3 regions of the Comamonas resistens genome follow, and region 3 is predicted to be linked to each of the others. Evidence: riboswitches for the same ligand, from Rfam matches in the RefSeq annotation. Region 3 holds a riboswitch; each other region holds the start of a gene.

Region 1 (10,587 bases), 370 kb from region 3:
CGCAGCAGGTAAATGTCCATGATCCATCCATGCTCTGCGCGTGCTCTCTGACGTTGGGCGCTGATGGCTGCTTTTACGTCGCCCAGCGCACCGTGCATCAGGATCTGCTGAGGCATGCCCAGATAGGCGCCCCAATAAATGGTGACATTGGGCTCGGTGACCTGCTCATAAGAGCATTGGCCATCGAGCATGACAACCAGCGTATTTATGTTCGGAGGCCAGCCAGCTTCACGCAGCTGGCGGCCTGTGGTTACCAGGAATGGCGAGCCAATTTCATTGAGGGCGATGCCATGCGCGCTGCATAGCACCTGCATTGACGTGATGCCGGGAATGACTGTCACCTGCTGCTGCGCCAGCCCCAGGCGTGAAGCAATGCGCAGCGTGCTGTCATACAAGGCCGGGTCACCCCAAACAAGCAGTGCAATACGGCCCTGTCCTGAAGGCAGATGCGCCTGCAGGCAGGACTGCCAGCGCTGGGCAATCGCTTCATGCCATTCATCGACCTGTCTGTCGTAGTCCGAACCCTGCTGCCTGCGTACCGGCATATCGAAGTGGGCGATGCGGTCATCGCCGACCTCCAGCCTCTGTAGCAGGGAAAGGCGAACCTGCGCCAGCTCGGCCTTGTTGTCTTCCTTGTGCGGAAGCAGGATCAGGTCGGCACTACGGATAGCGTTTTCTGCTTCTTTGGTGATGTGGTCAGCATTGCCAGTTCCGATGCCGACAAGAAATAGCTGCAGCATCAGGCGCCTTCCGTACCTGCGGGGAAGCGTGGCTCATCCCCGCGAGGGCGGTAGCGGCGGTCGTAGTCGTTGGCATAGAGCCGACTCAGGCCAAAGTCCTGCTGGCTCAAGGTAGGGCCTATCAGTATCAGGGCACTGCGCTGCAAGGCATTGGTTTGTGCAGCTGTTGCCAGCTGGCCCACATGGGTGCGCACGATCAGCTCATCGGGCCATGAAGCGCGCCACACAATGGCTGCAGGGCAGTCTGGGCCATAGTGCTTGCTCAACTCCTGTTGAACCTCTTGCGCCACATGTACCGAAAGGTGAATGGCCAGCACGGCGCCCGTGGCGGCAAATGCGGCCAGTGCTTCACCTTCTGGCATGCTTGACGCGCGGCCCGAAGTGCGGGTCAGAACCACGGACTGGCAGGATCCCGGCAGCGTCAACTCTGCCTCAAGCGCGGCGGCGACGGCGCTGAAGGCTGGAACACCGGGTGTGACCGTATAGGGAATCTGGCGCTCGCGCAGGCAGCGAAGCTGCTCACCCATGGCGGACCAGATGCTCAAGTCACCGGAATGCAGGCGGGCGACATCCTGGCCCTGGTCGTGGGCCGCTTGCATCTCGGCCACGATCTCGTCCAGGGAAAGAGGCGCCGTGTTGATCAGCCGCACATCGCCAGGGCAGTGAGCGAGCAGCTCGGTGGGAACCAGCGACCCTGCATAAAGGCAGACAGGGCAAGCGGCCAGCAAGTCGCGGCCGCGCACGGTGATGAGGTCGGCAGCGCCGGGGCCGGCGCCAATGAAATGAACTGTCAAGAAAAAGCTCCGGTTTCCAAAATGTGAGAGTGTTGCGTGCCCCTGGCAATCGCAAGAGTGGCGCGTCTGTCTTCAGACACGATGCGCTTTGCCAATAACAGCGGGTTGCTTAGTGCGTCGGCACTTCGATGGGCGGCGAGCAAGGCCAGAGCTTCCGATACGCTGCCCGTGGCAAAACGCTGCAGCAGACGCTCGGAGGTGGAGGGCGTCTTGATCTGCTGTATGTCTGACTCTGCATGGCATGACCACTGAAGGTCCGGGAAAGTCAGATCGGCCCAGCTTTCGAGGGCGATGGCTGCAACTGTCCTGGCCTTGGAGTGCAGGACAGAAAACGATACAGGGCCTTGCCAGGATTTCAGCTGGGGCTGATGTTGGCAGGCCTGGAGCCAGCAACTGCTGAAAGAGTCTTGTCCCGCATCCGACTTGAAGCCCCAGCCAAGGTAAATAGTGGTCATGGAGAGTTGCTCCAGATCCATTGAATGATGGGGCGCGCGGCTTGCCATGAGTGCATGCGGCCAAGCGGCACGGCCTCACTCCATTGCAGCTGCAGCAACTGGCCGCCATGTGTCCGATGCAGCTCCATCAGGAGCGCTTGAGTCTCCAGCGCCACCGCGTTGACGACCAGGCGCCAGCCCGAGCCAAGCCTTGCGCAAAGCGCATCAAACAGCTCCTGTGTGAAGCCGCCCCCTACAAATACCGCCTCTGCTGGGGGCTGTATTGCAGACAGGGCTGAAAGCGAGTCGCCATGGATCACTTTCAGCGGTACTGCGTAGCGCCTGGCATTCAGCGAGATATTGGCTACGCGCTCGGCATGCTGTTCCACGCAAACAGCATTTCCTCCTGCCAGGCACCACTCGACCGAGATCGAGCCAGAGCCCGCCCCCAGGTCCCACAAGCACTCGCCTTTGCGAGGTGCCAGTGCCGCCAAGGTCATGGCCCTGATGGGGCTTTTGGTGATCTGACCGTCGTTGGCAAATGCCGCGCTGCAGCGGCCAGGCACTTGTGAAAGGCTGGCACCTCCCCGTGCTTCAAAGGCCGCAGCAACGGGTGCGCTCATGGGCATTTCGGTCAGGCTGGCGCTCAGTTCCTGCGCCAGACCTTCCCGCATGTTCTGTGCATCACTGCCAGCTTGAGAGATCAGCCACATAGGGCTGTGGCCCCAGCCTTGCCCGGTCAGCCATGCAGCCATTTCCTGTGCGGCGGCGCCGTCGCGCAGCAGGCAGATAAAGCGCTGGCCTTCGGCCAGCAACGGCGTCATCGTCTCGAAGCTGCGCGCATGCAGGCCCAGGCAGTGGGTATGTTCCTGGGGCCAGCCCAACTGGCCGGAAATCCATGAAAATGTGGACGGCAACGGGTGGTTGCGCCATTCCCCTTTTTCAAGGTGCTTGGCAATCGATGCGCCTGCGCCGAAGTGAAATGGATCGCCCGAGACCAGCATGGCGACCTGCCTCTGCTGGCGTAGCTCAAGCACGGGTTCCACGCTGAATGGAACAGGCCAGGGGCGGCCACGGCTGCCGACCTGCGCCAGCTCCAGATGGCGTGGGCTGCCAAATACCAGCTCCGCATGGTTCAGGTCTTGCAAAGCGGCAGCACTCAGGCCCTGCAAACCAGACGGGTGGATCCCGATGATTGAAAGCCACGGATTGGCCATGACCCAAGTTCTCCTGTTAGGCGGCACTTTTGATGCCTATGTTCTGTCGACCAAACTGCATGAATCTGGCATTGCTGCGGTGTACTCCTATGCGGGAGCAACCCAGACGCGGCGCACGCCGGCATTGCCGATGAGGGTGGGTGGCTTTGGCGGCGTCGAGGGCTTGCTTGCCTATCTGCGAGACAAGCAGGTCACTCATGTGATCGATGCCACACACCCTTTTGCGGCGCAGATGAGCCGCAATGCCATTGCCGCCTGTGCGGCGGCGGGAATTCCTCTGCTGTCCATGGAGCGCCCTGGCTGGAGCCCGCAGGTCGGAGACCGCTGGATTCGGGTGCCGGACATGGCCGCCGCAGCCCAAGCTCTGCAGCCGGGTGATGGACGTGTCTTTCTGGCCATTGGCCGCAAGCAACTGGCCGCTTTTGCAGGCAAGGCTGAGCAGCATCATTTCGTGCTGAGGGTGGTGGATCAGACCGAAGAGGCTCTGCCCTTGCCTGCAGACCGCTATGAGCTGATCGTTGCGCGCGGGCCGTTTCAGATCGAGGACGAAATCGCATTGCTCAAGCGCCATGCCATTGATTGCATTGTCAGCAAGAATGCCGGCGGGGCCGATACCTATGCCAAGATTGCAGCCGCCAGGGCATTGCATATACCCGTCATCATGGTGGACAGGCCCCAGCTGCCGCAGCGGCCTCAATGCCAGACTCCCGAGCAGGCGATGAGCTGGCTGAAGAAGTCGCTCTGAGGCTGCGGAGCTTTCAGGCATATGAAGGCATCTCGTAGCTGCGCGGCGTGTAGACATGCCGGCCTATCCGGCGGGTCAGGCGATTGCCCACAATCACCAGGGTTCGCATATCGGCCATCTCGGCCTTGGCCGATGAGAGGGATGTGACGGTGACGGTCTCGTCGTCTCTGCTGACATTGCGGGCAAAGCAGATCAGCCGCTCTGGCTCGCACTCCTCGCGCAATACCTTGAGGGCTCTGACAAAGCCTTCGGGTCGCGACCTGGAGCAGGGGTTGTAGAAGGCCATGGCGAAATCGGCCTGTGCGGCCAGACGAATACGACGCTCTATCACGGCGGCGGGCTTGAGGTTGTCCGACAGATTGATGGTGCAGAAATCATGGCCCAGCGGTGCGCCCAGACGGGCTGCTGCGGCCAGCATGGCCGTGATGCCTGGTTGTACCTCGATCTGCAGGGCACTCCAGCGCTGGCGCTCGTCGGGGCTTGCGTGTTCCAGAACTTCGAACACGGCACTGGCCATGGCAAACACACCGGGGTCGCCGGACGAGAGCATCAGCACTTTCCTGCCTTCGGCTGCGACGTTCAAGGCGGCTCTTGCGCGGTCAAGCTCCTCGCGGTTGTCGCTGGCATGCAGGCGCAGATGGGCCAGGCCCGACAGGCGTTCAACGTAGGGGAAATAGCCAAAGGCATCCGTGGCCTCGGCAATGGATTTTTTGACCTGCTCCGTCAGCAAGTCCGCATGGCCCGGGCCAAGGCCAACCACGCAAAGCTGGCCTGTGATTGCATTTGGCATGGGATGCTGCTCACATGTCATTGGCAGGGCGGCGACCTTGGCCGTGCACGATCACGATGGCGAAATACGGGCAGCGTTCGGGCGCGTTGCACAGCGGCATGACTTGCTGGTCGCTCATCGTGCCGTTGATGACCAGCCAGGCCTGGTCCAGCTTGCCTTGTTCGGTCAGCAGCGTGCGAATGCGATTCAGGTGACGGCCCACCTTCATGATGACCAGCGCGTCGGAGCGCGCCATATGTTCGCGCAGCGGTGCATCGGCCAAGGTTGCGGGCAGCACGCTCATGACATCGTCGCCCCAGGTCATGGGGATGCCTGTGGCGTGCCAGCAGCCCACCATGCCTGGAATGCCGGCCAATACCTCGACCTGGGCAATGCCCGCTTGCTGCAGGCGCACGTAAAGATGCATGAAAGAGCCGTAAAAAAACGGATCTCCCTCGCAGAGCACAACCACTTCCTGGTCCTGCGCCAGCTCTGTCAGCCGGGACTGCCAGTCCAGATAGAAGTCCGAGAGCTGGGCGATATAACGAGGATCGTCATGCGGGATCTCCGTGGTCAACGGATACTCCATCGGGTATTCGGTGACCTGTGCATGCAGCATGCCGTTGACCAATTGTCTGGCCTTGCCCGGATGGCCACGCTTGCGAAAGTAAGCCACGTGGCGCGCATTGCGCAGCAGTCGATCGGCTTTCACGCTCATCATCTCTGGGTCGCCAGGGCCAAGGCCCACGCATACGATTTTTCCGCGATTCATCACTGACCTCACTCTATGGGCGTGGCCAGCGCATTGACGGCCGCCACGGTGATGGCCGATCCACCCAGGCGGCCCTCGACAATGGCAAAGGGAATCTGCGCCCACTCGCGCAAGGCAGCCTTGGATTCCGCTGCACCCACAAAGCCCACAGGGCAGCCGATGATGGCGGCGGGGCGGGGGCAGTCAGGATCTGCCAGCATGTTCAGCAAATGAAACAGGGCAGTGGGGGCATTGCCGATGGCGACCACTGCGCCTTCCAGCCGGCCGCGCCACAGCTCCAGGGCTGCAGCGCTGCGCGTATTGCCCATGGTCAGGGCCAGCTCGGGAGTGCGTGCATCCTGCAGCGTGCAGATGATGGGGTTGTTGGCCGGTAGCCGCTTGCGGGTGATGCCTTCGCTGACCATGCGGGCATCGCAGAGGATGGGGGCACCCGCTTGCAGCGCCGCCTCTGCAGTTACCGCAAAGTCCGGTGAAAAATGAATGTGAGAGGCCAGCTCCACCATGCCTGCGGCATGGATCATCCGGCAGGCCACGCGCTCTTCCAGTGCGCTGAAGCGCGCCAGATCGGCTTCGCGGCGGATGATGCTGAAAGACTGACGGTAAATCTCTTCACCGTGCTTTTCATATTGATAGCTCATGGATCAGTTTTTGTATTCCTGCGGGCTCTGATGGCAGGGCCTCACAGGGGATTTGAATGGTGGGGCTAGCGAGCCGGCCGGGCGGGCCGGCGTTCAGCAGCAACTGACCCGTATTGCCAGTGCTGGCAAAGACGACGGCGGTGGCGTCGCCGGGCAGCGCACAGAGCTTGGGGCAGCCGCTGATGTGCATCTCCGTGCCTTCCCGCGTATGCGGCGCAAGCTGCAGTGCCAGGGTCTGGGCAGGAATCAGTGCCTGTGTGCATCCGGGGCTGCCGGTACAGGCCGAGACGCGGTTGCGGGCATCTGCTGCATCGGTCATCCAGTGGGCAGTGCTCAGTGGCGCCGCTTCGAGTTCGCTGCCTGGCAGCAGCAGGGAGCGCCAGGGCGTAACCCTGATTTCCGTCTTGGCAGGCAGGCAGCCTGCCAGTTGCTGCATTGCCGGTGCGTCGATACGGCCAAGGGGGGCGCCTATGACCCAGTCATGTCCGTGCAGGCCGGGCTTGACGGGGCGCGCGAATGCTTCGGCGCCGGGCGCTGCTGCATATTGTGGAGCGGTTTTGAGCACCGACAGCTCAGGCTGCTGAGTCTTGAGCAACTGATGCAGCCGTGTGGGCGCTGCACCTGCGGCCGACATGCGCTGGCGTGCGAACCAGATGGCGACTTGCAGGGCAGCATCTATCGCTTCCGCGGCAGAGGTATAGCCATATCGCTTGCTGGAATCGCCCAAAGAGAGGGCATAGCCGAGCCCTGCCTGGTCCGGCTGAACCCATAGACGCAGATCTGCCGAGATGCCCCTCAGGCTTTGTGCCGGGTCATCGACCAGCAGGCCAAACTTGCTGGGAAGCGCCGTCATACCTTGCTGTTGCAACGCGCGTGGGCTCAGGTGCTGTGCCACGGCCGCAGAAAGCAGGTCTGCCAATTCGTGGGTCCGATCCCGGACTTGGTAGAAAGGGCTGCAGTGGACGGCAGGGGCCAGGTCGGCATCGACATTGGCAGGTACCAGACCTGCATCGATCAGCCCTGAACGCAGTGCCGTCAGTTGCGCGTCTTCCACTCCGCGCAACTGGACATTGCCCAGGCGGGTCAGCTCCAGCTGTGGGTGGGCATGCGAGAGTGCGAGGCCGGAAAGAATACGCCACTGCGCGGCACTGATGGAGGCGCAATGCGGGCGTATGCGCACAATCCAGCCATCCTGGGCCTGCATGGGCCGCCAGGCGGTTGGGCACCATCCCTGCACCTTGACGGAGTCAGCCATGGCAAGCCGCCGCCGCTATCGCGCAGATGTCGTCGCAAGCGGCGGGCCGCAGTCGCGCCAGCCAGAGAATTCCTCGCACCATGCCAGATCCACAGTCGGTCAGGCCGATACCCGGGCCGGACGATTGATATGTGCAGAGGAAGGAGGTGAGGAGATTGGCGGCGCAGCTGCACCAGCCCATCAAGCCACATGCAATCCCGCTGCGCCTTGTTCACATCAGGCCGGTCTCCGGACTTACAAAGCTCAACTCGGAAGTTGAATTCAGAGACGTCTTCCCGCTTTCGCAGTGACTGTCATTGCACGCAATGACCTGTGTCTGAATATCTTTGATTACCGTTGCGGGTGCAGTGCAGGAATATCGGGCTGGGCCGATCACCTGCTTCTCGTTTCATTTCCTGCCGCGCAAAGCGGCCAGGAAACACCTGTGATCAGCGTGAATCTTAAGCGATAACTTTTCGCGCTGAGTCTTCAGGCCCTTTGAAATTTGCATTGGCTCGGCGGATTGCTCGTTCTGGGGAGGATGTCGGCAGAGAGGATGCGCAGCTTATGGCCCCAGTTTGGGCTTCAGGTTTGGGGTTCGGGCCGCAGCCATAGCCAGATCAGTACGCAGCCCATGATGCTGAGCGTTACGGCCGTCAGCCAGGGCTTGTGAGAGACATAAAGAATCAGTGTGCCGCTCAATAGCATGCTGGCCGTCGCCGTCCATTTCACGCGGCGGCTGACATGTCCGCCCGCATCCCAGTTGCGCAGCAGAGGGCCGAAAATGTGGTGGGCGTAGAGCCAGCGATGCAGCCGGGGTGAACTGCGTACAGCCGCCCAGGCCGCCATGAGGATGAAGACCGTGGTCGGCATGCCGGGCACGACAGCGCCTATCAGCCCCAGCAGCACGCAGATCAGTGCAAAAGCCATCAGCAGATAGCGCACAGGAGCCGAAAGCGGTTTGGGCTCCAGGCTTCCGGTTTGGGCTGATGTGTCGGGCTGGGGCGGGAGATCGGTCATGAAAAGCAGCTGAAAAGCGGCAATGTGGGAGGCAGGGTGGTCTGGGCAAGGTCGCTTCCAGAACGCTTCCCATATTAGCCAGCTCAGGCGCTGGTATGGTTTTTCCCGTTCCCGACAATGGCTGCATTTGTCACGTCCTTGTCCCAGCTGGCGTGGTCGGGCCTCGCATAATCAGTCGTCAGCCCCAGGCCTCTACATGGCCCAAGATTCAAGGAGTAACAACAATGACGACCACCCCGAGCACGGACTCGCCCGAAGTGATTGCCGAAGTGCGCGGCAAGCTGGGCATGATTACGCTCAACCGCCCGCGGGCGCTCAATGCGCTGTCTCTGGGCATGGTGCGGGAACTGCTGGCAACGCTGCTGGCCTGGCAAAAGGACCCGGCAGTGCTGGCCGTGGCCATTCGCGGCAGCAACAAGGATGGCGTGTTTGGCGCATTCTGTGCGGGGGGCGACATCCGCTTTCTGCATGCGGCCGGCAGCAGCGGCAATCCGCAGCTCGAAGACTTCTTCACCGAGGAATATGCGCTCAACCATCTGATTCACACGCTGGGCAAGCCCTATATCGCTTTCATGGACGGCATCGTCATGGGCGGCGGCATGGGCATCAGCCAGGGCGGCTCGCTGCGCCTTGTGACCGAACGTACCAAGATGGCCATGCCCGAGACGGCCATCGGTCTGTTCCCCGATGTGGGCGGCGGCTATTTCCTCTCGCGCTGCCCCGGTGCGGTGGGCGAGTGGCTGGCGCTGACGGGTGACACCATTGGCGCGGGTGATGCCCTGGCCTTTGGCCTGGCCGATGGCTGTATTCCCCTGGATCAGCAGGCTGAGCTGTGGGAGACGCTGGCGACAACGGACTTTGCCAATGTCGATGCGCTGAACGCCGTGGTGCGCTCGCGCTTTGTGAGCGTGGAGCCCAAGAGTGCAGAGCACCTTGCCGAAATCAATGCCTGCTTTGCGCAGCCCACGGTGGCCGCCATCGAGCAGGCACTGCAGCAGGGCAGCGACTGGGCCCGCGCCGAAGCAGCCACGTTGCGCAAGCGCTCGCCGCTGATGCTGCATGTGGTGTTGGAGCAGATTCGCCGTGCGCGCCGGATGACGCTGGCCCAGGACCTGCGCATGGAGCGCGATATGGTGCGCCACTGCTTCTATCTGCGTCCCGGTCAGAGCGAGACGGTGGAAGGCATTCGCGCCCTGGCCGTGGACAAGGATCACCATCCGCGCTGGAGTCCCGCCAGCATTGAAGATGTCGGCGATGCGCAGTGGCTGGCGTTTTTCGACAGTCCCTGGCCCGCGCATTCCCATCCGCTGGCGCAGCTCAAGGACTGACACTAGGCAGCGGTTGGCACGGCCATTGACAAAGCCTGGCGGGCCCAACTGCCGGGCTTTGTTTTTGATAGCTGTCAGCGCTTGATGGGAAAGCGCTGAAGCCGGTTTTGATGCGGACTGTGAAAGACAGGCTTCTAACGGGCAGCAGGCAGATCGGCAATGGCCTGGGCCAGCAGGGCGATGGAGCGCGGCGCACAGCCTTCGGCATCATTGCTGATGGTCACAAAAGCGGGCTGCCCGGCGCCGGTGATTCCCTTGACGGTGCGGGCCAGCCACTGGCGGGTGTGCTGGTCTTCGCTGCGGATTTCGCAAAAGGGCTCGTGCTTTTTTTGCGCATCGGCATAGCCATAGGCGCCAAAGCTGCGGTTCAGGTTCCAGCGGCAGACCAGCGGACCGGGCCATAGCGCACGCAGTATGGGCAGTTGCTCTTCGATGGGCGGCATCTTGCCGTGCAGGCCCAGGCAGAAGGTCGCGCCATGAGCCTTGAGCGTATCGACCAGGGCGGGGCCCAGCAGTTCCGGATCGCGCAACTCCACCGCCACAACCACCTGCGGATGCTCGGCCAGCGCCTGCCGCACGGCGGCCAGCATCAGGCCCAGCTTGCCGAAAACCAGACCGGGACGGCTCAGCAGCCCCCAGGGCAGGGGGCTGAGCTGGAATACCAGTACCGCCAGCCTGGAGCCCAGACCTTCGAGTGTGGGCTGGACAAAATGCTCGACAGCCAGGCGCGGGTCCAGAAAAGCCGGATTGTCTTCGCGTGGCTTGCCTTCCTCGGTGCGCACCTGGGCATCGGTCACGCCGGCAGGGCATTTGACGACGAAGCGAAAGTCCTCATCCACCTGGGCTGCAAACGCCGCGTACTGGCTGGTGGTCAGCGGCCGCCAGAAGGTGCGATC
Region 2 (10,587 bases), 770 kb from region 3:
GCGACTCTACCCGATTCAGCCGTTGTTCAGTTATCTGCATTAGGCTTGCAGCTTTCCCCTTTCTCTTCTTTTTGCCCAGCACTTCCCTTCGCCACGCTTATGAAGTCTTTCGCTCTGTTCGCCGCCCCGGGGCGCGCCATTTTCTCCATGCGCTCGCTGCTGCTGGCCGCCGCCGTGGCCGCCGGACTTGCGCAAGTGCCGGCCATGGCGCAAGGTGCCGCGCCGCAGATGAACCTGTCCCGCACCGACCTGACGGCAGGCATGTTCCGCCTTGATGTCCAACTGGCCCAGACGCCGCAACAGCGCGAGATCGGCCTGATGTTCCGCAAGGAAATGCCCCAGCAGGAAGGCATGCTCTTTGTCTTTGAGACACCAGGTGTGCAGTGCTTCTGGATGCGCAACACCTTGCTGCCGCTGACCGCAGCCTTTGTGGCCGACGACGGCACCATCGTGAATCTGGCGGACATGAAACCCCAGTCCGATGACTCGCACTGCTCGGCCAGGCCCGTGCGCTATGTGCTGGAGATGAACCAGGGCTGGTTTGCCAAGCGCGGCATCAAGGCCGGGGCCAAGCTGGGCGGAAAGATTTTTAGTACCCCCTGAGCCGCTGCGCGGCTTCCCCCACGGGGGACGGGGGCGGCCCTTGCTGGCCGTCCCTAGCCTAGGCCACGCCCATTTCATGCGCTCTGGATGACTCCTGCATCCAGGCAACTTGCTGCCATAATCGGCGCCCATGCATATGCTTCGCTCATCGTTTTGGCTCTCCAGGCTGGTTCTCGCCTGGTTTGTCTTGACCATGGGCGTATCCATTGCCGCACCTTTCGTGCAGCCTCAGTCGCTGGAGCTGGTCTGCTCGGCCAGCGGTGAAATCAAATGGGTGCAGGTCGGCGCCGATACGGATAGCAGCCCAGATGCGATGGGCACATCCCATCACCACATCGATTGCGCGCTATGCCTTTCGGTCACTGCGCCGCCGCCTTTGTTCCTGCTGGACCTGAACAGCTCCCAGCAATCGCTTTCCTATGCGCTACGGCCCGTGCCAGCCGCGCATATCGCCTCCGTCACGCGGGCGCCGCTGCCGGCGCGCGGGCCACCTTTCTTCTCCTGATCGTTTTCTCTTAAGCATCGGTCCGGCGATCCGCTGGATGCTGACTGCTGCCCATTCCCGGCGCTGTGTTCCAAAGCAGCCTGCGCCCGCTCAGGAGTTTTCCGTGATTCGTTCTTCCGTCCCCGCGGGGATTGCGGCCAGGCCACGTCTGCGCTTTGCCTCGTCTTTTTCCCATTCACCTCGACTGCTGGCCGTTGCGCTGAGCTCGCTGGGCTCGCTTGCGCCTCTTTATGCCGGCGCCGCCCCCCCAGAGGCCGAACTGGCCACCGTCCAGGTCACCGGGAGCAGCACCCCCATGCCGCTGGGGCCACTGCCGCTGCACCAGAGCGCCGGCACCGGCAGCCGCCTGGGCCTGAGCATTCTTGAAACACCGGCCAGCGTGCAGGTGGTCGACCGCGCCACCATCGAAGCCACGGGCGCGCAGGACACCCAGGAGATGCTGCGCGCCGTGCCGGGCGTGACCGCCTACAGCCCGCCCGGCAATCCGGGCGTGAGCTGGCGCGGCTTCAGCGGAGCCTCTGTCAGCCAGCTGTTCAACGGCATCAATGTGCAATATTCGATTGCCGCGCGCCCGGTGGACAGCTGGATCTACGACCGCGTCGAGGCCATAGGCGGTGCATCGAGCTTTCTCTACGGCGCCGGCGGCGTGGGCGGCACGCTCAACTACATCACCAAGCTGGCCGAGCCCGGCGATTTTTCCGAAGGCCAGCTCACATTGGGCAGCCACGGCCGCAAGCAGGCCAGCCTGGGGCTGAACCGCCGCCTGAGCAATCCGGATGCCGCCAACCGCCACGATCTGCGCCTGGATCTGAGCCACAGCGAGGGCGGCAGCGCCGTGGACGGCGTGCGGCGCCATGCCACGCAGCTCGCAGCTTCGCTGCGCTCGGAGCTGGGCTCCGGCCTCACGCACACGCTGGCTTATGAATGGCAGCGCGAGCGTGTGGACCGGCCCTACTGGGGCACGCCGCTGCGCAATCCCATCGCTGGCGCGGGCACCGGCGCCGTGTCCATAGACCCGGCCACGCGTGAGAAGAACTACAACGCCACGGATGGACTCTATGCCCAGCAGGTGCAGTGGCTGCGCTCCATCACCGAATGGCGTGCCAGCGACCGCCTGCAGTGGAGCAATACCTTCTATGCCTATAGCGCGCTGCGCGACTACCGCAACGTGGAAAACTACCGCTTCAACGCGGACAACAGCGCCGTCATCCGCTCCAGCGCCCTGCTGCAGCGCCACGACCAGCACCTGGTGGGCGACCGCGTGGAAGGCCGCTACCGGGGCGAGCTGGCCGGCCACCGCAGCGACTGGGCCTTCGGCTTCGATGCCAGCGTGAACCGGCAGACGCGCTACCCCAACAGTACCTCGGCCACGATCAGCACGGTCAACCCCTACGACTTCAGCGTGGGCGACTTCTATGCCAGTTCGGGCCTGCAGCCGGGCTTTAACGCCGACCGGGAAAACCGCATCCGCAACCTGGCCCTGTACCTGGAAAACCGCACGGCGCTGACTCATGCCTTGAGCCTGGTGACGGCCCTGAGGCATGAGCGCATCGACCTGGACCTGACCAACCGGCGCAGCGTGACGCCCAGCATGCCCGCCAGCTTCTCGCGCAGCTACCAGCCCACCACCGGGCGCGTGGGGCTGGTGTGGCAGCCTTCGCCCGAAGCCATGCTCTACGGCCAGTTCGCCACGGCGGCCGATCCACCCTCGGGCATGCTGGCCACGGCCTCGTTTGCCGATGCCATGAACAACACCGGCCTGACCACGGGGCGCCAGTGGGAGCTGGGCGCCAAACAGCAGTTCTGGCAGGGCAAGGGCACGGCCACGCTCGCCGCCTACGACATCCGCCGCCGCAATATCGCCACCCAGGACCCGCTGGACTCCACGCGCACCCTGCTGGTTGGCCAGCAATCCTCGCGCGGGCTGGAGGCCGCCGTGGGCCTGGCCATCACGCCGCGCTGGAACCTGCGCGCCGACTGGAGCGTAAACCGCGCCCGCTATGACGACTACCAGCAAGCCGGTGTTTCCATGGCCGGCAAGCGCCCCGTCAACACACCGGCCACGGTAGCCAATCTCTGGACCAGCTACCGGTTCACCCCGGCGCTGCAGCTGGGCGCCGGCCTGCGCCATGTCGGCCGCATCTACGGCGACGCGGCCAACACCCAGTACTGGCCAGCCTATACCTTGCTGGACCTGGGCCTGGCCTGGCGCATCGATCCGCGCATGACGCTGCAAGCCCGATTGCGCAATGCCACGAACAAGGTCTACGCGGCCAGCCTGTCCGGCACCATGGTCTATCTGGGCACGGCGCGCGCGGCGGAGCTGAGCCTGCACGTCGCCTTCTGAGGAGCGGCCATGCAAGCTTCCTTGAAGCGCTGGCTGTTTCTGCTGCACCGCTGGCTGGGTGTGGCGCTGTGCCTGCTGTTCGCCCTGTGGTTCGTCTCGGGCGTGGTGATGATGTATGTGGGCTACCCCAAGCTCACCGAGGCCGAGCGGCTCGCTCATCTGCCCGCGCTGGACCCGGCCTCCACGCTGCTGGCCCCGCAAGAGGCCTTGCGCAAGGCCGGCGTAACGCAACCGCTGGCCGAGCTGCGCCTGAACATGGGCAGCGCCGGCCGCGCCACCTATCTGGCCACGCCCCAGGGTGCGGGCACAGGCAAGACCATCGCCATCGATGCCGCCACCGGCCAGCCGCTGGGGCCGGCCAGCGCGCAAGCGGCCCTGGCCAGCGCGCGCAGCTATATGGCAGGCAACGCAGCGGCAGAGCCCAGCTATGCCGGCACCGTCACGGAAGACGCTTTTACCCATTCGCGCAATCTCGACGCGCACCGGCCTTTGCATGTGGTGGAGCTGGGGGATGCGGCCGGCACGCGCCTGTATGTCTCGGGCAGCACCGCCCAGGTGGTGCGCGATGCCTCGCGCTCCGAGCGCGGCTGGAACTATGTGGGCGCCTGGCTGCACTGGCTGTATCCGCTGCGCGGCGGCCTTTGGGACCGCTACTGGGCCGATACCGTGAACGGGCTATCGCTGGCCGGCATCGCGCTCGCGCTCAGCGGCACCGTGGTCGGCATCTGGCGCTGGCGCTTTGCCACGCGCTACCGCAGCGGCCGGCGCACGCCCTATCCGGGCCGCATGATGCGCTGGCACCATGTCTCGGGCCTGCTGTTTGCGGCCGTCACACTGACCTGGATTTTCAGCGGGCTGATGTCCATGAACCCGTGGAAGGTCTTCGACAGCCCGCGCCGCGCCGTGGATATGAAACTCTGGCAGCCAGAAGGCCTGACGCTGTCGAACGCAGTGCCACCAGCCATGCTGCTGGCTTCTGGGGAGCTGAAACAGCAAACTGTGCGGGAGCTGCGCTGGAGCCAGGCTCCGGGTTCCAGGCTTCAGGTTGTCGCCCATTCGGCTAATGGCAGTCGGCAAGTGCTCGATGCCGCAACCGGCCAAGCCTTGTCATATGACAAGGAGCAACTGCTGGCCGCTGCGGCACGGCTGTCGCAGGCACCCGTGGTGGATAGTCAGTGGCTGACTGGCTATGACTTCTACTACTACGCACGCGCCGACCACACCATGATGGGCGGCAGCGGCAAGCCTTTGCCCGTGCTGCGCGTGATATACGGGGATGAGCGCCGCACCTGGCTGCATATCGACGCACAGACCGGGCAGCTGCTGGGTCAGCTGGACCAGCGCCAGCGCCTCAAGCGCTGGTTGTTTGCGCTGTTGCACAGCTGGGACTGGCTACCTCTGCTGGAGCGCCGCCCCTTGTGGGACGGCGTCTTGATCGTGCTGAGTCTGGGCGGGCTGCTGCTCAGCGGCACCGGTGTGGTGGTGGGCTGGCGTCGATTGCGCAGAAAAGCTGCCTTCTCCAAAAAGAGAGCTGCCAGCGCCTGACACTGAATGATTTCAGAGGCCTTTTCATCTGAAATATATGTCTATTCAGCGCATGCAGCTCCCTTATCGATAGTACCCAGACGCAAAAAAGCCGGCAGCAAGCTGCCGGCTTTTGGCTAGTCAACGACTCAGGCTACCGAGGCGATGGCTGCGTTGAAGGTTGCGCTGGGGCGCATGATGGCATCCATCTTGGCCACGTCAGGCATGTAGTAGCCACCGATATCGGCAGCCTTGCCTTGCACGTCCTTCATCTCGGCCACGATCTTGGCTTCGTTCTCGGCGAGTTGCTTGGCCAGAGGCGCAAACTTGGCTGCCAGTTCTGCGTCCTCGGTCTGGGCGGCCAGAGCCTGGGCCCAGTACAGAGCGATGTAGAACTGCGAACCACGGTTGTCCAGCTCGCCGGTGCGACGTGAAGGCGACTTGTCCTCGTCCAGCAGCTTGCCCGTGGCCTCGTCCAGGGTCTTGGCCAGCAGCTTGGCGCGGCTGTTGTTTTCCTTGATACCCAGGTCTTCCAGCGACACGGCCAGAGCCAGGAACTCGCCCAGCGAATCCCAGCGCAGGTGGTTTTCTTCCACCAGTTGCTGCACATGCTTGGGCGCGGAGCCGCCGGCACCGGTTTCGTACATGCCGCCACCGGCCATCAGAGGCACGATGGACAGCATCTTGGCCGAGGTACCCAGCTCCATGATGGGGAACAGGTCGGTCAGGTAGTCGCGCAGAATGTTGCCGGTCACCGAGATGGTGTCCAGGCCGCGGGCCACGCGCTCCAGCGTGTAGCGCATGGCGCGCACTTGCGAGAGGATGTGGATTTCCAGGCCCGTGGTGTCGTAGTCCTTCAAGTAGGTCTGCACCTTCTTGATCAGCTCGGCTTCATGGGGACGGTAGGGGTCCAGCCAGAACACGGCAGGCATGCCGGAGTTGCGGGCACGGGTCACGGCCAGCTTCACCCAGTCGCGGATGGGAGCATCCTTGACCTGGCACATGCGCCAGATATCACCCTCTTCCACGTTCTGGCTCAGCAGCACTTCGCCGGTGGCGATGTCCACGATATTGGCCACGCCGTCTTCGGCGATTTCGAAGGTCTTGTCGTGCGAGCCGTACTCTTCAGCCTTTTGCGCCATCAGACCCACGTTGGGCACGGTGCCCATGGTCTTGGGGTCGAAGTTGCCGTGCCACTTGCAGAAGTTGATCATCTCCTGGTAGATACGGGCAAAGGTGGACTCGGGCATCACGGCCTTGCAGTCGTAGGGCTTGCCATCGGCCGCCCACATCTTGCCGCCCACGCGAATCATGGCAGGCATGGAGGCATCGACGATCACGTCGTTGGGCGAATGGAAGTTGGTGATGCCCTTGGCGGAATCGACCATGGCCAGACGCGGACGATCTTCCTGGCACTTGTGCAGGTCACGGATGATCTCTTCGCGCTGCGATGCGGGCAGGGTTTCAATCTTTTCGTACAGATTGGCCATGCCGTTGTTCACGTTCACGCCCAGCTGATCGAACAGCTTGCCGTGCTTCTCGAAAGCTTCCTTGTAGAAAATCTTCACGCAGTGGCCGAACACGATGGGGTGAGACACCTTCATCATCGTGGCCTTGACGTGCAGCGAGAACAGGATGCCGGACTCTTTGCAGTCTTCGATCTCCTTTTCATAGAAGGCGCACAGGGCTTTCTTGCTCATGAACATGGAGTCGATGACTTCACCGTCCAGCAGCTTGACCTTTTCCTTGAGCACGATGGTCTTGCCGGACTTGGTTTCCAGCACCATCTTCACGTCACGGGCCTTGTCCAGGGTCATGGACTTTTCGCCGTGGTAGAAGTCGCCCTCGCTCATGTGCGACACATGGGTCTGCGACCACTGCTTCCACTCACCCATGGAGTGAGGGTGCTTCTTGGCGTAGTTCTTGACGGCGGCAGGGGCGCGGCGGTCGGAGTTGCCTTCGCGCAGCACGGGGTTCACGGCAGAGCCCAGGCACTTGCTGTAGCGCGCCTTGATGTCCTTTTCTTCGTCTGTCGTGGGGTTCTCGGGGAAGTTGGGAATCTTGTAGCCCTTGAACTGCAGCTCCTTGATGGCAGCAGTCAGCTGGCCCACGGATGCCGAGATATTGGGCAGCTTGATGATGTTGGCTTCGGGAGTCAGCGTCAGCTTGCCCAGCTCGGCCAGGTTGTTGGGAGCGCGCTGCTCTTCGGTCAGGAAGTCGGGGAACTCGCCCAGAATGCGGCCGGCCAACGAGATGTCGCTGGTTTCCACATTGATGCCGGCAGGAGCCGCAAATGCGCGGATCACGGGCAGGAAGGCACTGGTGGCCAGACGAGGTGCCTCGTCCGTCAAGGTGTAGATGATGGTGGGTTGCTGCGTACTCATCTCTTGTCTCAGGTAATGAAAAGGTGGGGCGTGCCTTGGGCCTTCATCCCGAGCTTGCGCAATGGGGCCTGACACAGCAGGAAGCATTGCTATTTTTTTGCAATGCGTTCCCACGATACAAAATTCTAAGCGCAACCGGTGCAAATTTTTTAAGTCTTGTACAAGACCTAGGGTTTTACATTCACTTTGCCACCCGGTTTTCATTGGGAAATCGGCCAATATCCTTCATTTTCCAACATGTAAAAAATACCGCACTTGATTTGCAAGCAGCTTCACGCTTGCGCACTGCAATATAATTTCGCAATTCGAAAAGCAGGTCTTTGCGTCTTCTGGCAAGACTTGCGTTTCGAAAGCAACAGGTGCCCGAATTCCATTCGGGTTAAACGGGAACAGGGTGCAAAGCCCTGGCTGCCCCCGCAACGGTAAGCAGATCAAACTGTTTCAAGGCTCGCGTCTGACGCGCGGGCCAGTCACTGGTGTTCTACGTGGCCTCATCGACGAGGTGCGCGGCAGCACCGGGAAGGCGAAACAGCATGCCTCGCGCAATCTGCCAGCCCGGATACCGGCCTGTTGAGCGCTGCGCCGCGCGGGCCTTGGCCCAAGGGCCAGCATGTGCAACGACCGCCTGCGGGGTGCAGCGTGATGGCAACAAGCTGATCGCAGGCGCTTTGCAGCGCGGTGCGCCCCAGCATGAAATCGTCACAAGCAAGCAGGCCGGTCAGCTCTCGCTGAACCATGAAATATCTTGTCCTGCCTGCCGTGATGATCGGCCTGGCACCTGCAGCACTGGCTATTGCCGCAGAAACCCGCGCCGAAGAACGAACCGGCCTTCCCCCGGCGCAGCTGCCCACAGTACAGGTCACCGATACCGCCGAAGGTGGCCTCGGTCTGTCTCTGCCCAGCACCTCGGGCAGCCGTACCGGCATTGCCACCCGTGACCTGCCAGCCAGCCTGGAGCATGTGAGCGAGCAGACCTGGCAGGAGCGCGGTGACAGCCGCATGGCCGACATCATCGGGCGTACCGTGGGCATGACACCTTTGTCCCCCACCAGCTACAGCAGCCTGTCCTTTGGTTCGCGCGGCTTCACCGGCACCAACTCGGTCGGCATTGCCGAAGACGGCGTACGCCTGGGCGTGGCGTCCAGCACCACCCCCTACCCTGCCAACAGCTGGGGCTACGAGCGCGTGGAAGTGCTGCGCGGCCCTGCCTCCATCGTCTACGGCACGGGCACCGTGGGCGCGACCGCCAATATCGTGCGCAAACAGCCCACGCGTGAGAGCGTGCGTGAAGTTCTGCTCGGTACCGGATCGCACGGCAGCGCCAAGCTGGGTCTGGGCGCAGGCGGCGCCCTGAGCGACACGCTGAGCTACCGCCTCGATGCCTACGGCCACTACACCCGGGGTGAACATGACATGGCGCGCGCCAGCGGCGGCAAGCTGATGAGCACGCTGCGCTGGCAGCCCACGGCGGCCCTGCGCATGGAGCTGCTGGCCGATGTCAGTGACGAAAAACCTGCACACTACTTCGGCACGCCCACCGTGAACGGCGCCATCGTGCCCGAGCTTCTGGGGCGCAACTTCAACACCGCCGACAGCGATATCCGCATCAAGGACAAGCGTGTCCGTGCCCGCGCCCAGTACCAGATCAATGACTGGGTCAGCGTGAGCAACGAGCTCTATCGCTTCAAGGCCGACCGCTACTGGCGCAATATTGAGGCGTACCAATATCTGCCAGCAACGCAGCAGCTGAGGCTGGGCGATTACCTGGAGCTCTCACATGACCTGGAGCAGACCGGCAACCGCCTGGAAACCGCCGTCAACGCAGGCGCTCACAAGCTGGTTTTGGGATGGGAGGTCAACAGGGCCAAATTCAACTTTGCCCGCAACGACTATGCCGGCAGCGACCTCATCGGCGTGAACAGCCCTTCGCTCACCTACTGGCCTAATTCATCGCCCTTGCTGCCCAGCTTCACCACGGCGGCCACTACCCACGACTTCTACGCCGAAGACGCATGGTCGCTCGGCGATCGCTGGCTGCTGCTGGCCGGCATTCGCCGCGACATGACGGACTTTGACCGCAAGGATCTGACAGGGCCTAATTCTTTCGGCAAAAACCTGGGCGGCACGGCATGGCGTCTGGGCCTGACGCACAGGCTCAACGCGCAAACCAGCCTCTACGGCCAGATCTCGCAAGGCCATGACCCCGTCACCAATGTGCTGACGCTGAATCTCGCCAACAAAGACTTCAAGCTGACCACCGCCCGCCAGGTGGAAGTGGGGCTGAAACAGCAGTTTGCCCAGGGTCAGGGCGAGTGGACGGTCGCTGCCTACCGCATTGAGAAAGATGACATTGTCACCACCGACCTCATCACCAAGCTGCAGTATCAAGGTGGCAGGCAGCACTCTCAGGGTCTGGAGCTGAGCGGCGTTCTTCGCCTTTCCCCCAACTGGCGTCTGGAGGGCAACTACGCCTTGGTCAGTGCCCAATACGATGAACTCGTCAAGAGCGGTGTCGATCTCAGCGGCAAACGCCCGTCGAACGTGCCGCGCCAGACCGCCAACCTCTGGGCTCACTACACCGCCGCAAGCGCCATCGGACGCTGGCAGGCATCGCTAGGCGCTCGCACCGTCAGTCAACGCTTTGCAGATGATGCCAATACCGCCAGTTCTGGTGGCTACACCGTCTGGGACGCAGCGCTGAGCTGGAAGCCTCAGCCGCGTGCGACTTATCGCCTGTCGCTGCGCAATCTGAGCGACAAGCTTTACACCTATTCAGCGATCTCCGGCACTCAAGCCTACCCAGGCGAAGGTCGCCGCGTGGATCTGACTGCAGAGTTCACGTTCTGACCGCGGCTGTCGCAACCATAGCGATTTGATATCAGGAGCTGCTACCGCATGTTGTTCCTTGCATTGACCCTTGTTTAACAATGAAAAACTGTTGCTGCAAGCGTAGAACGCTCTCCTATCTGAAGCACTCCACGGTTGCAGTGCTGGCATGTCTGGCACTGCAGGCCTGCACCGACCATCAAAGCCCGACAGCAAGCCCATCTGCAGGCGGCATGGCCAGAGCGCCCATCACGGTGGAGGTCTGCGGCCAGAGCGTGGTCTATGACAAGGTACCGCAGCGCGCCGTCACCCATGGCATCAACATCACCGAGATGTTTCTGGCCCTGGGCCTGCAGGACCGCTGGGCGGGCTACGGAGGCCTGCGCGACATCAAGCGT
Region 3 (10,587 bases):
CGACGCTGGGCGCATGGTGGGCCGCACGCAACAGCCGCAGCAGCACCTCGTCGCTGACCTCGCCGCCGGCAAAGTGGCGCATGTCACGGCGCTCGTATATGGCGCGGTAGACGGCAGCGCGCTCGGCCTCGGTAAAAGGCGTGGCGGGGATGGTGGGCGAGCCCTGAGTTTTGTCTGATGCTGACATGCCCACATTGTCCTGCAACCCACTGGCTTGCAACAGGGAAAAAGCGCTAGCGGAAAACACAATCGTCCATTCTTGATTTCGGTGCGGAAACTGCAAAAAGCACAGCGCTTTGTCTGTGCTTTTGCGCAGCATCTGCCTGCGGCTCAGCGCTTTGCCATTTGTTTGCCGGGCCGCTCAGCTGCCCACATGCATGGTAAAGCGCGCACCATTGTTCAGCTCGCATTGGCCTGTGCCCAGCGTGCCGGAGTTCATCTGATAGGTGCAGCGCATCCAGCCGCCACGCGCGCCCACGCCATTGGCCACGCCTGTTCTTGCGCTATTGGCACTGCGCGTGGCTTCGCCGGTATAGGTTTCACCCAGAATATTCGCGGTGAAAATGCCGCGCCCATGCATATCGTTGGTGACCGTGCCCTGCACCAGGCCATAGCGCGCTGCCAGGTCATTGGCGGGATACATGCGAGCATTGAAAGTCACAGCCGTGTTCACGGGAGCCACGCTCTGAACCGCCGCAGCAGGCGACTGAACCGGCCCGCCGGGCACGGGCTGCACAGGAACCACGTAGCAGGCAGTCAGCAGGACGCTGGATGCCGCCAGTGCGGCGACCTGCGCGGCAAGACGGGTGTACCGGGAAACAGGGGAAACAGATGCAATGCTGCTAGACATATGACGTGAACAAGGCCCAGGTGAATTCCTGTGACTGCAGTCTGCAGGGGTAGACGGTCTGCGGGCCCCGTCTATGTCACAAGTGGCGCGGCATCAGCTTGCCGGCATCCTGCGGCGATACTTTGGACCGATTCTTCTGGATCGCAGCTTGCGGATCAGTCCTCAATACCGCGCTGGGCGGGCACGCCGGCCTGGAATGCATGCTTGATCAGCGTCATCTCGGTCACCGTATCGGCGATATCGATGATTTCCTGCGGGCAGCGGCGGCCCGTCAGGCAGACATGCACTTCCTTGGGACGGGCCTGGAGTGTGTCCAGCACCTCCTGCAAAGGCAGCCAGCCGTAGATCAGCGGGTAGGTGATTTCGTCGAGCACGACCAGGAAATACGCGCCCGACAGAATGTCGGCCTTGGCTTTTTCCCAGCCGTCGCGGGCCAGCTGAGCCGAATGGTCAAGGTCCTTGCTCTTCCAGCTGAAGCCGTCGCCCAGCCCCTCTATGGGCAGGCCCACCTGCTCGGCCAGGCGGTGTTCGCCAAAGCGTGCCGTCGGCACTTTCATGAACTGATAGACCTTGACGGCCTTGCCCCGGCCCGTGGCGCGAAAAGCCAGGCCAAACGCAGCCGTGCTTTTGCCCTTGCCGTTGCCGGTGTTGACGATGAGCAGGCCGCGGCGCTCGCCCTCGGGCTTTTCATAGGGCTTTTCGGTGGGAGGAGTTTCAATATTCATAGCTTCTCACGCTTATTCAACAAGGGCCACAGGGCCAAAAGACTAAAAATCAGGTCATGCGTGGCAAAGCCAGCCAGTGGCCGTCCAGCTCGCGCACCTGAATGCGGTTTTCAAAAACGGATTCCAGCGCGCGATGCGTGGCGGGGTCGGCACAACGGCCATGCTGGATGACGCAGCCGTCACTCAAGATGACCATCTCGTCGGCCAGCAAGGCAAACGACAGCTCATGCAGCACGCTGACCACGGTCACGCCCTGCTGCACCAGGCTGCGCGCGGTCAGCATCCAGTCGGTCTGATGCGGCGGGTCCAGATTGGCCAGGGGTTCGTCCATCAGCAGCACCTGGGCCTGCACGGCCAGCGCCCGCGCCAGCAGCACGCGCTGGCGTTCACCGCCGGACAACTGGCCCAGACTGCGCTGGCGCCATTCCCATGCATGGGTCTGGCGCAGCGCCTGCTGCACGGCCTGGTGGTCGGCTGCGCTCGCAGGTGCCAGCCAGCCCTGGTGTGGCAAGCGGCCCAACATGACCACGTCGTAGACGGACATGTCGCCGGCCACGGCCTGGTTCTGCCCCAGCCAGGCCAGGGTTTGAGCACGTTCGCGGCTGCTCCAGCCTTGCAGCGGCCGGCCTTGCAGCAATACCTGACCGCTTTGGCTTTGATGGCCTGCCTTCATGCCAGCCATGGCGCGCAGCAGCGTGGATTTGCCCGCACCATTGGGGCCGACGATGGCCGTCGAGCGCGAGCGTGCAATCTGCAGATCGATGTTGCGCAGCACTTCGCGCTCGCCCAGTTGCACACGCAAATCAGAGACCGCCAGGGTGAAGGTGATTTCGCTCATGCGCCCTCCCCGCCTTGCAATGCGCCACGCCTGTGCATCAGCCACAGCAGATAGCTGCCGCCCAGCACGGCCGTCAGCACGCCAATCGGCAGCTCCTGCGGGGCAAGCAGCCAGCGCGCCAGCAAATCTGCGGCCAGCAGCAGCACAGCGCCCATCAGGCAGCTCAGAACCAGCAGCCAGCGATGCAGCGCCCGCACCATGGAGCGCACCAGATGCGGCGCAGCCAGCCCCACAAACGCAATCAACCCCGTCTGCGCTACCGCCGTGCCCGTGGCCATGGCCAGCAGCACGATCAGCAGCAGCCGCAGCGGCGCCAGCGGCAGGCCCAGACTATGGGCCGTGGCTTCACCCAGCGCCAGACCGTCAAGCACGCGGCTCAACCCCCAGGCCAGTACCAGAGTGGGCAGCAACACCCACAGCATCAGCGCACAGGCATTCCAGCCCACAAAGGCCGTGCTGCCCAGCATGAAGGATTGCATGGCCTGCATGACATCCAGGTTCATCATCAGCACCAGCGATGCGGCGGCGCCCAGCACCACTCCTACCACCACTCCGGCCAGCAATAGCCGCATGGTGTTGTGCACGCCCTTGGCCAGCACCAGGGTCAACACCACGGCCAGCACCGCCCCCGTGAAAGCTGCACCCGTCACGCCCCAGCGTGCCAGCCCGGCCAGTGCAAACGGCGACACACCCAGCGCCGCCATGGCCAGCGCCACACCCAGCGATGCACCGGAGGCACTGCCCAGCAGATAAGGATCGGCCAGCGGGTTGCGAAACACGCCTTGTGCAATCGCACCAGCCAGCCCCAGCAAGCCACCCGCCAGCAAGGCGCCGACCGTGCGCGGCAGGCGAATATCCATCACGATCTGCCAGGCCAGCGGGTCTGAACACGCCTTCCACACGCTTTCAAAACCCGTGCTGCCAATGCCTGCGCCCAGGACGGCCAACCCCAAAACGGCCAGCGTCAGCCACAGCAGCAGCCAGGGCGCAGCCTGCCCTTGCATGCGGCCAGACCTCATGGCCTTCATTTCGACGAAACCTGCTTTTCAGCCAGGCCTTGCAGGCAGCGGGCCATGATGTGCGCGGCCTCGGCCATGCGCGGGCCGGGGCGTATCAGAATGTCGGACTGCTCGGGCGTGAAGCGGCAGATGGACCCTGCACGCACGGCGCGCATCTGAGCCCAACCCGGGTATTCGGGCACCCCGTTTTTCCAGCTGCGCTCGCCCGCCATCAGCACATCGGGATCTGCCTTGACCACATATTCGGGATTGATGCGCGGGAAGGGACCCAGCTTGGCATCGATCACATTGCGCAGATGCAGCGCAGTCAATGTCTCGCCAATGAACGATTTTTCACCGGCCGCATAAGGTCCGCGACTGGCTTCAAAGAACACACGCTGGCCACGCATGACTGGCGGCACGCTATCGGCGGCGCGCTGCATATCGGCTTCGATTCGGGCCCAGACCTTGTCTGCGCCCTGCGCTGGCGGCAGTTGCAGCAAGCTGCCGATTTTCTGCAGCACCGTGCGAGCCTCGGCCTGAGTGCGCGGCTCCAGCGCCACCACCTTCAGCCCCAAGGCTTCCAGCCGCCCCACGGCCCGCGACGCAGTGGAGACCAGCACCAGATCGGGCTTGAGAGCGACTATGGCTTCCACATTGGGGTCCAGCCCGCCACCCACCACAGGCAAGCTCTTCACATGGGCCGGCCAGTTGGAGTAGCGATCCACACCGACCAGACGGTTGCAAGCGTCCAGCGCGCACAAGCTCTCCGTCAGCGACGGCAGCAGGCTGATGATGCGCTGCGGCGCCTGCGGCAAAGTCACTTGCACGCCCCGCGCATCGGTGATCTGCACAGGGCCGGAAGATTGCGCCCGGACCGGCGCTGCCGCGCTAAGCCACAATGCCGCAGCCAGTACCACTGCCTGGCGGCCAATCGCGCTGAATGTCTTCATGGCTGAACTCCTTTGACGGCAATGGGCAGGCCCGCGCACATCAACGTGACGCTTTCGCAATGCGCAGCCACTTGCTGATTGAGCACACCCAGCGCATCGACAAAGGCTCGCACCTCTTTGCCCATGGGAATCACCCCCAGACCGATCTCGTTGCCCACCACGATGACGGGGCCTGCGGCCCCATCCAGCGCTTTCAAAAAGAGAGCTAGCTGCGCTGTCCAGTCTTGCGCTTGAGGCTGATTCTTATCAGATTCCTCTGTTTGCGCAGGCATCAGCCAGTTGGTCAGCCACAGAGTCAGGCAATCGATCACCAGCAGACGCTCAGGCCTGCTATGCACGGCCAGCACACCGGCCAGATCGAGTGGCTCCTCAAGGGTCTGCATGCCAGGCACACGCTCGGCCCGGTCGCGCTGGTGGCGGGCAATGCGCTCCACCATCTCCGCATCCCAGGCCTGGCCCGTGGCGACCAGCACCGCCTCATGGCGGGAATCGGCCTGCAACCACTGGCGCGCCAGCAGTTCGGCCCGGCGGGACTTGCCGCTTTTCTGGCCGCCCAGCAAAAGCAGGCTGCGCGGCAGGCCAGGGAAGGAGGTGGGTGCTGTACTCATGATTCTGAAAGAGGCTTTTTCTAGCTCTCGATTGTTGCGCCAAACAACCAGGCCGCTGCCGCTGGACAGGACGCGAACCAAGCATGAAAGTAGCTGGCCCGCACGCTGCCAGATTCATAGAAGGCCTCGCCGCGTTCAGCCTGTACCTCTGCGCCCGGACGGCTGCTACGGGTGCTGAACTGCATATCCGTGTCAAGACGGCTGTAGTGAAAAGTGTGGCCGCGCAGCAAGCCCACGGGCAGCGCCAGCTGCTGCATGCCCAGGCCACCGAGGCGGCTTTGCATGACAACCCGCCCGGGCAACACACCCCATAAAGGCTGGCTGTGCCCCTGCAAGTCGGTCACGGATTCGCACAAGGCCAGCATGCCGCCGCATTCGGCCCACAAGGGCTTGCCCTGCTTCACATGCCCGGTTATGGCATCACGCAAACCGGTGTTGGCAGACAGTGCCGCCGCATGCAGCTCCGGATAGCCGCCCGGCAGCCACAGCGCATCGCAGTCAGGCAAGCCATCGCCCGCCAGCGGAGAGAAAAAGCAAAGCTCCGCCCCCATGGCCTGCAGGCAGTCCAGATTGGCGCGATAGATAAAAGAGAAAGCCGCATCACGCCCAATGGCGATGCGCTTGCCGGCCAGCCAGGGCTTGAGCATTGGCTGGCCGCCCGTTGACTCTGGCTGCGCGAAGTCCACGCACCAGTCCTGCCAACTGGAACTGGGTTGCCCAGGCTCTGCGCTCCAGGGCCGCTGGCCAAGTGGAGTCCGGGCCAGCGCATCGGCTGCGGTATCCAGACGCTGCAGCGCATCGCTTAGCTCATGGGCTGCAATCAGGCCCAGATGCCGCTCGGGCAGCAGCGCTGCCGTGCGCGCCTTGGGTGAAGCCTCGCCCAATTGCACACTGGGCATGGCACCCAGCCACATTTGGGGATCGCGCAGACCTTTGTGGAGCAGGTCTGCATGGTGCTGCGTCGCCACGCGATTGGCCAACATGCCGGCCCAGCGCAAGCCGGGCTGGTAATGCTGCAATCCATAGGCCAGCGCCCCGAAAGTGCCGGCCATCGCCGAAGCATCGATGACGGCCAGCACCGGCAAGCCCAGGCGCTGAGCCAGATCGGCCGCACTGAGATTGCCGTCGAACAGGCCCATGACGCCCTCGACCAGAATGAGGTCGGCGCTCTGCGCTGCCTCATGCAGACGTTGGCGCACATCGGCCTCACCCGTCATCCACAGGTCCACCGAATGCACGGGGTTGCCGCTGGCCAGCTCATGCCAGTACGGGTCCAGAAAATCCGGCCCGCACTTGAACACACACACCTTGCGCCCCTGGCGCGCATGCAGCCGCGCCAGTGCCGCCGTGATTGTGGTCTTGCCCTGGCCCGAAGCCGGGGCGCTGATCAGAACAGCGGGACAGCGAACGACAGGCCCATGCATATCAGCGGATGTCATGACGGTCTCAATTACCTTCCCACTTCACGCCGATATAGCCGCTACGGCCTTCGGTGGCATAGTTCCCCTTGGTCATGGTGTCATATGCCAGCGCATAGCTCTTGTTGGTCAGATTATTGATACGCGCTATCAGACTCCATTGAGGTGTCAGCTGCTTTTGCGCCGTCAGATGCCATAACGTGTAGCCCCCCAGGACTCTTGTGTTCGCCGCATCATCGAAACGCTTGCTGGCAGCCTGCATCTCCGCCCCCAGCTTCCACCCCGCCAGCATGGTGTCGGCCGAGAGGTTCAGATAGCGCTTGGAGCGGCGGGCCAGTTGCAGGTCCTTGTCGGTATCCCGAGGATTCTGGAAGTCCACCGAACCCTGCAGATTCACCACGCCCAGGCGAGTGGTTGCTGCCAGGGTGATGCCTTCGTAGCGGGCATTGGCGACGTTGGCATAGCAACCGCCGTAGGGGCCAGTATTGCCAGGGCAAGCACCGGTCTTGCCCACATAGTTGATGAGATTGGAGAGGTTGTTGCGGTAGACGGTTGCCGAGAAGCTGTCACTGCCCTTGCCCCACTTCAAACCTAGCTCCACATTGCGACCTTTTTCAGGCTTCAGGCTGGCATCGCCATATTGGCTGAAGCGCTGATACAGCGTGGGCGCGCGAAATGCGGTCCCCGCCGATGCCGTGGCACGCCAGTTGGGCATGAACTCATAGCCATAAGCCGCGCTGCCCGTGGTGTGGCCGCCGAATTCGCTGTCCCGGTCATGACGCGCATTGAGTTGCAGCGTGTGCTTTCCTTCGTGCAGGCCATAGCCCAGCGCCAGTGCATTCTGGGAACGGCTGCGACTGCCGATATCGAGGCCGTTGTTGACCAGCTTGTCTTCACGGCGCTCAAGCGCTGCGGTCACCGTCTGCGTACCCAGCTTCCATTCGTTCTGGAACAGATAGCTGTGCAAACGCGTATCGGTTTCATAGACGCTGGGCTTGGTCTGATAGAAGTCGCGTGACTGCGTGTACTGCAGACGTGTGCTGTAGACATCGCTCCACTTGGCCAGCCAATTCAAGCCAACGGCACTCATCTTGTAGATGCTGCGATCATCGGCTGCGCTGACGTCGTAACCAGCATTCATATAGCTGGTCAGCGCCGTGGCCTCAACACGTTGATTGGGGTTGATTTGATAGCCGATGCGGCCGTTGAATGCATTGCTGCGATAGCCATCCGCATCGGGGTTGGCATCGGCAGAGGTCTTGGAGTTAAAGCCATTGCTGCTGGCATGCGACACGCCCAGGTTGTAATCCCAGCCAGCCTGCCCGCCGCTGACGCCAACCTGCGCCTTCACGGTTCCGCGACTTCCCCAGCCCAGTCCTACATAGGGCTTGGCCTTGCCTTCGCCCTTTTTGGTGAAGATCTGCACTACGCCGCCAATCGCATCCGAGCCATAGACGGCCGCAGCCGGGCCACGCAACACTTCGATGCGGTCAATGGCCTCCAGGGGGATATCCTGCCAGGAAGCTCCGCCAGTGGACTGGGAGTCCACGCGCACTCCGTCAATGTAGACCGCAGTGAAACGATTGTCGGCTCCACGCAGATAGACGCTGGAGTTGGAGCCCAGTCCGCCGTTGCGCACCATCTGCACGCCGGGCAACCTGGAGAGCACATCGGCAACGCCAGCCGCTCCTGCAGCCTCTATCGTTTCGCGGTCGACAATGGACATGTCGGCAACCAGATCCGACAAAGGCTGCTCCACTCGGTTTGCAGTGACGACGGTCTCCCGCAAAGTAGCGGTATCGGCCAACGCTAGCTGCTGGGCCTGGACACCGCCAGCAAGAAGCACAGTGGCCAGAATTGTGGGACGGATTGCGAAGGCCGTGCGTGCACACGCACCCGAAGCCGCCTGTGCAGAAGAAGCGCACAGAGGCAAATATTGCGAACTCATGGGAAGCAAATCACACAAAGACGCCCAAGCCAGCCTACCCGCCGGCACTGGGCAATACATGCTCGCATCTACGGCGGGCACACCAATGTTGGCCGGTATCCGGGCTAGGCGAATCGTCCTCTTGCCAGCCTTCCCAACGCCCAGGCGCCAGTGACTATCAGGGAAAAGGAGGAATGCACAGGCATTCCATTCGCCGACCGTTGCGGGGGCAGCGCAGGCCCGGTGCACCAGCCATGTGACGCACCTCCCTGCTTCCCGTTGAACTGAAGCAGCAGAACAGCCGCCTCGAGCACCAACAGCCGGACATTGTAATGAAGTAAACCTTGGCGCCATCCTCCATCCAGAGGAGTCAGGTGACGATTTTTTACCTTAAAACCACTGTTTATGCAGACGCCGCAAGCATATCGCGCTACGATTTTATGAAAATCAGGCGCTGATCTGCAATGTATATGCCTAACCTCCGTCCGCCGCCTTGCCGCCGCGCCTGGTCAACATATATCCAGTCAGGTTTTGCGTGCAAATTAATGCCCTACCTACGGACGGCAAGACCTACAATGGCAGAGTCTATGACCCCCCAGCCTTCTCTTGATCTCATTGCCGAGCGCGTGGAGCGTCTGCTGGTTCGCCACGAGGAACTCCAGCGCACCAATGCCTTGCTCACCGACCAGGTCATTGCCCTCACCCAGGAGCGTGATTTGCTGCGCCTGCGCCTGCAAGCTGCGCGCGCCCGCGTGGATGCCCTGATCGAACGCCTGCCCGCCAACCAGGGAGAGTGACGCAGTCACCTTCCAACTCCAGACCCAGTCACAGATGCCCATGAAGCAGATCGATGTGCAAATCATGCAGCAAAGCTATGTGCTGACCTGCCCCGATGGTCAAGAAGAACGCGTGATGGAGGCCGTCCGCCGCGTCGATGAAGCCATGATTCGTGTGCGCGACTCTGGCAAGGTGCGCTCGCGCGAGCGCGTGGCCGTGCTGGCAGCGCTGAACATGGCATTCGATGTGCTGGACCGCGATGCACAGCTGCCTCAGCAAAGCCATGCGCAGGACGAAGATCAGACCCAGCAACACGAGCCAGCCGCCGAAGCCAGCGAGGCTGAGCTGGCAGAGCAGCAGCGCCAGCAGGAACTGGCGGAACAACTCGTGCTGCGTCTGGACCAGGCCCTGGAAAATGACACACGTCTTTTGTGAAAACTGTCAAAGCCTGAAAACCTTGAGACAAAGCTGTTTTGCAAGTCACAGCTTGGGCAATCCCCGTTAAAATAGCCTCGTCTGCAAATCTGCCGGTTTTTATATTTCCTTGAACCAATGCTCATTGAGCACGGGCTTGGTACATCACCTATTGAGCGTGATCGTCTCGCGTCAGATGAACCCAACGATAGGTTGCCCTCGCCCACCTGAACCCCCGGTTCAGGATGACGAGCCGGTGGCATTTGCAGACACCACATTCCTTGAAAAGCTGCTGACCGCATCCGACTGACACATCACAGCAGCTTCGATCGCTTTCCCAAGCCCGCATCAGCGGGCTTTTTTATTCGCGATCACACTTCGCCTTCGCCACCCGCCAGAACCGCACTGCAGTGCTCGCGTCAAAGACAGCGGCTTGCGACGGAGCGCGAGTAATGAGTGGCACTTGCTGCTCTCAATGGCTGCCCAGCCAGGCCACGCTATTGAGAAACAGGCGTACCAGTTCGGTCTGGCGCCTCACACCCGTCTTGGAGAAGATCGAACGCAGATGCGCGCGCGCCGTGTTGAGGCGGATACTGAGCGCCTGAGCCGCCTCGTCGAACGACAGGCCATTGGCCAGCTGAATGGCCAATGATGTCTCGGCGGGCGTGAGTTCAAACAGTTGCTGGGCCAGCTTGACGGATGGGTCAGGCCGCCCCGTGGTATCGCGCACAAATACGGCCACGCAGGGACGTTGTTTGCCCTCCGTCCACTCATCGGATGAGGTGCTCTGCCCCCCAATTGAGCTGGCCCGACTGACGCCCCACAGACATACCTTCCGTCATGCTGCGAGGCAGGTCCTGCGGATACTCTGGTGCATCGCGGATCAGACGCTGCAGTTTGCGGTTGTCGTTGGTTGGCGTAGGCCGTCTCCAGCGCACCGGCCTTGACCCGCAAGCCATCTGCACTATTGAGAATATTGGTGGCTGCGGAGTTGCTCTCTATGAGCATGCCGTTCTGATCCAGAATCACCACGCCCACCATGAGCTGCGCCGTGGCACGACCATAAAGCGAGATCAGCT

The links. Region 3 has a riboswitch for cobalamin ahead of QMY55_RS09970 (TonB-dependent receptor domain-containing protein). Riboswitches for the same ligand answer to the same signal wherever they lie in the genome.
Region 1: another riboswitch for cobalamin. It lies ahead of QMY55_RS08180 (nitrite reductase); the one in region 3 lies ahead of QMY55_RS09970 (TonB-dependent receptor domain-containing protein).
Region 2: another riboswitch for cobalamin. It lies ahead of QMY55_RS13555 (TonB-dependent receptor); the one in region 3 lies ahead of QMY55_RS09970 (TonB-dependent receptor domain-containing protein).

The regions. Positions count from the first base shown of each region.
Region 1 covers NZ_CP125947.1:1,758,725-1,769,311, forward strand. The annotation lists gene cobF (precorrin-6A synthase (deacetylating)) at 1-740, opposite strand, end outside; gene cobM (precorrin-4 C(11)-methyltransferase) at 740-1,534, opposite strand; gene QMY55_RS08150 (cobalamin biosynthesis protein) at 1,531-1,989, opposite strand; gene cbiT (precorrin-6Y C5,15-methyltransferase (decarboxylating) subunit CbiT) at 1,986-3,185, opposite strand; gene QMY55_RS08160 (cobalt-precorrin-6A reductase) at 3,184-3,930, shown strand; gene cobJ (precorrin-3B C(17)-methyltransferase) at 3,944-4,720, opposite strand; gene cobI (precorrin-2 C(20)-methyltransferase) at 4,731-5,471, opposite strand; gene QMY55_RS08175 (precorrin-8X methylmutase) at 5,480-6,109, opposite strand; gene QMY55_RS08180 (nitrite reductase) at 6,093-7,364, opposite strand; cobalamin riboswitch at 7,567-7,805, opposite strand; gene QMY55_RS08185 (YbaN family protein) at 7,929-8,363, opposite strand; gene QMY55_RS08190 (enoyl-CoA hydratase/isomerase family protein) at 8,588-9,691, shown strand; gene QMY55_RS08195 (DUF72 domain-containing protein) at 9,826-10,587, opposite strand, start outside.
Region 2 covers NZ_CP125947.1:2,894,780-2,905,366, forward strand. The annotation lists gene QMY55_RS13530 (DUF192 domain-containing protein) at 148-603, shown strand; gene QMY55_RS13535 (DUF2946 family protein) at 734-1,108, shown strand; gene QMY55_RS13540 (TonB-dependent receptor) at 1,293-3,455, shown strand; gene QMY55_RS13545 (PepSY domain-containing protein) at 3,465-5,000, shown strand; gene QMY55_RS13550 (NADP-dependent isocitrate dehydrogenase) at 5,129-7,363, opposite strand; cobalamin riboswitch at 7,704-7,948, shown strand; gene QMY55_RS13555 (TonB-dependent receptor) at 8,099-10,210, shown strand; gene QMY55_RS13560 (ABC transporter substrate-binding protein) at 10,423-10,587, shown strand, end outside.
Region 3 covers NZ_CP125947.1:2,124,603-2,135,189, reverse strand. The annotation lists gene bluB (5,6-dimethylbenzimidazole synthase) at 1-187, opposite strand, end outside; gene QMY55_RS10005 (hypothetical protein) at 362-850, opposite strand; gene cobO (cob(I)yrinic acid a,c-diamide adenosyltransferase) at 1,006-1,575, opposite strand; gene QMY55_RS09995 (ABC transporter ATP-binding protein) at 1,625-2,413, opposite strand; gene QMY55_RS09990 (FecCD family ABC transporter permease) at 2,410-3,417, opposite strand; gene QMY55_RS09985 (ABC transporter substrate-binding protein) at 3,438-4,364, opposite strand; gene QMY55_RS09980 (bifunctional adenosylcobinamide kinase/adenosylcobinamide-phosphate guanylyltransferase) at 4,361-4,972, opposite strand; gene QMY55_RS09975 (cobyrinate a,c-diamide synthase) at 4,993-6,411, opposite strand; gene QMY55_RS09970 (TonB-dependent receptor domain-containing protein) at 6,419-8,338, opposite strand; cobalamin riboswitch at 8,412-8,650, opposite strand; gene QMY55_RS09965 (DUF904 domain-containing protein) at 8,905-9,114, shown strand; gene QMY55_RS09960 (cell division protein ZapA) at 9,155-9,529, shown strand; partial or broken gene QMY55_RS09955 (helix-turn-helix transcriptional regulator) at 9,981-10,587, opposite strand, start outside.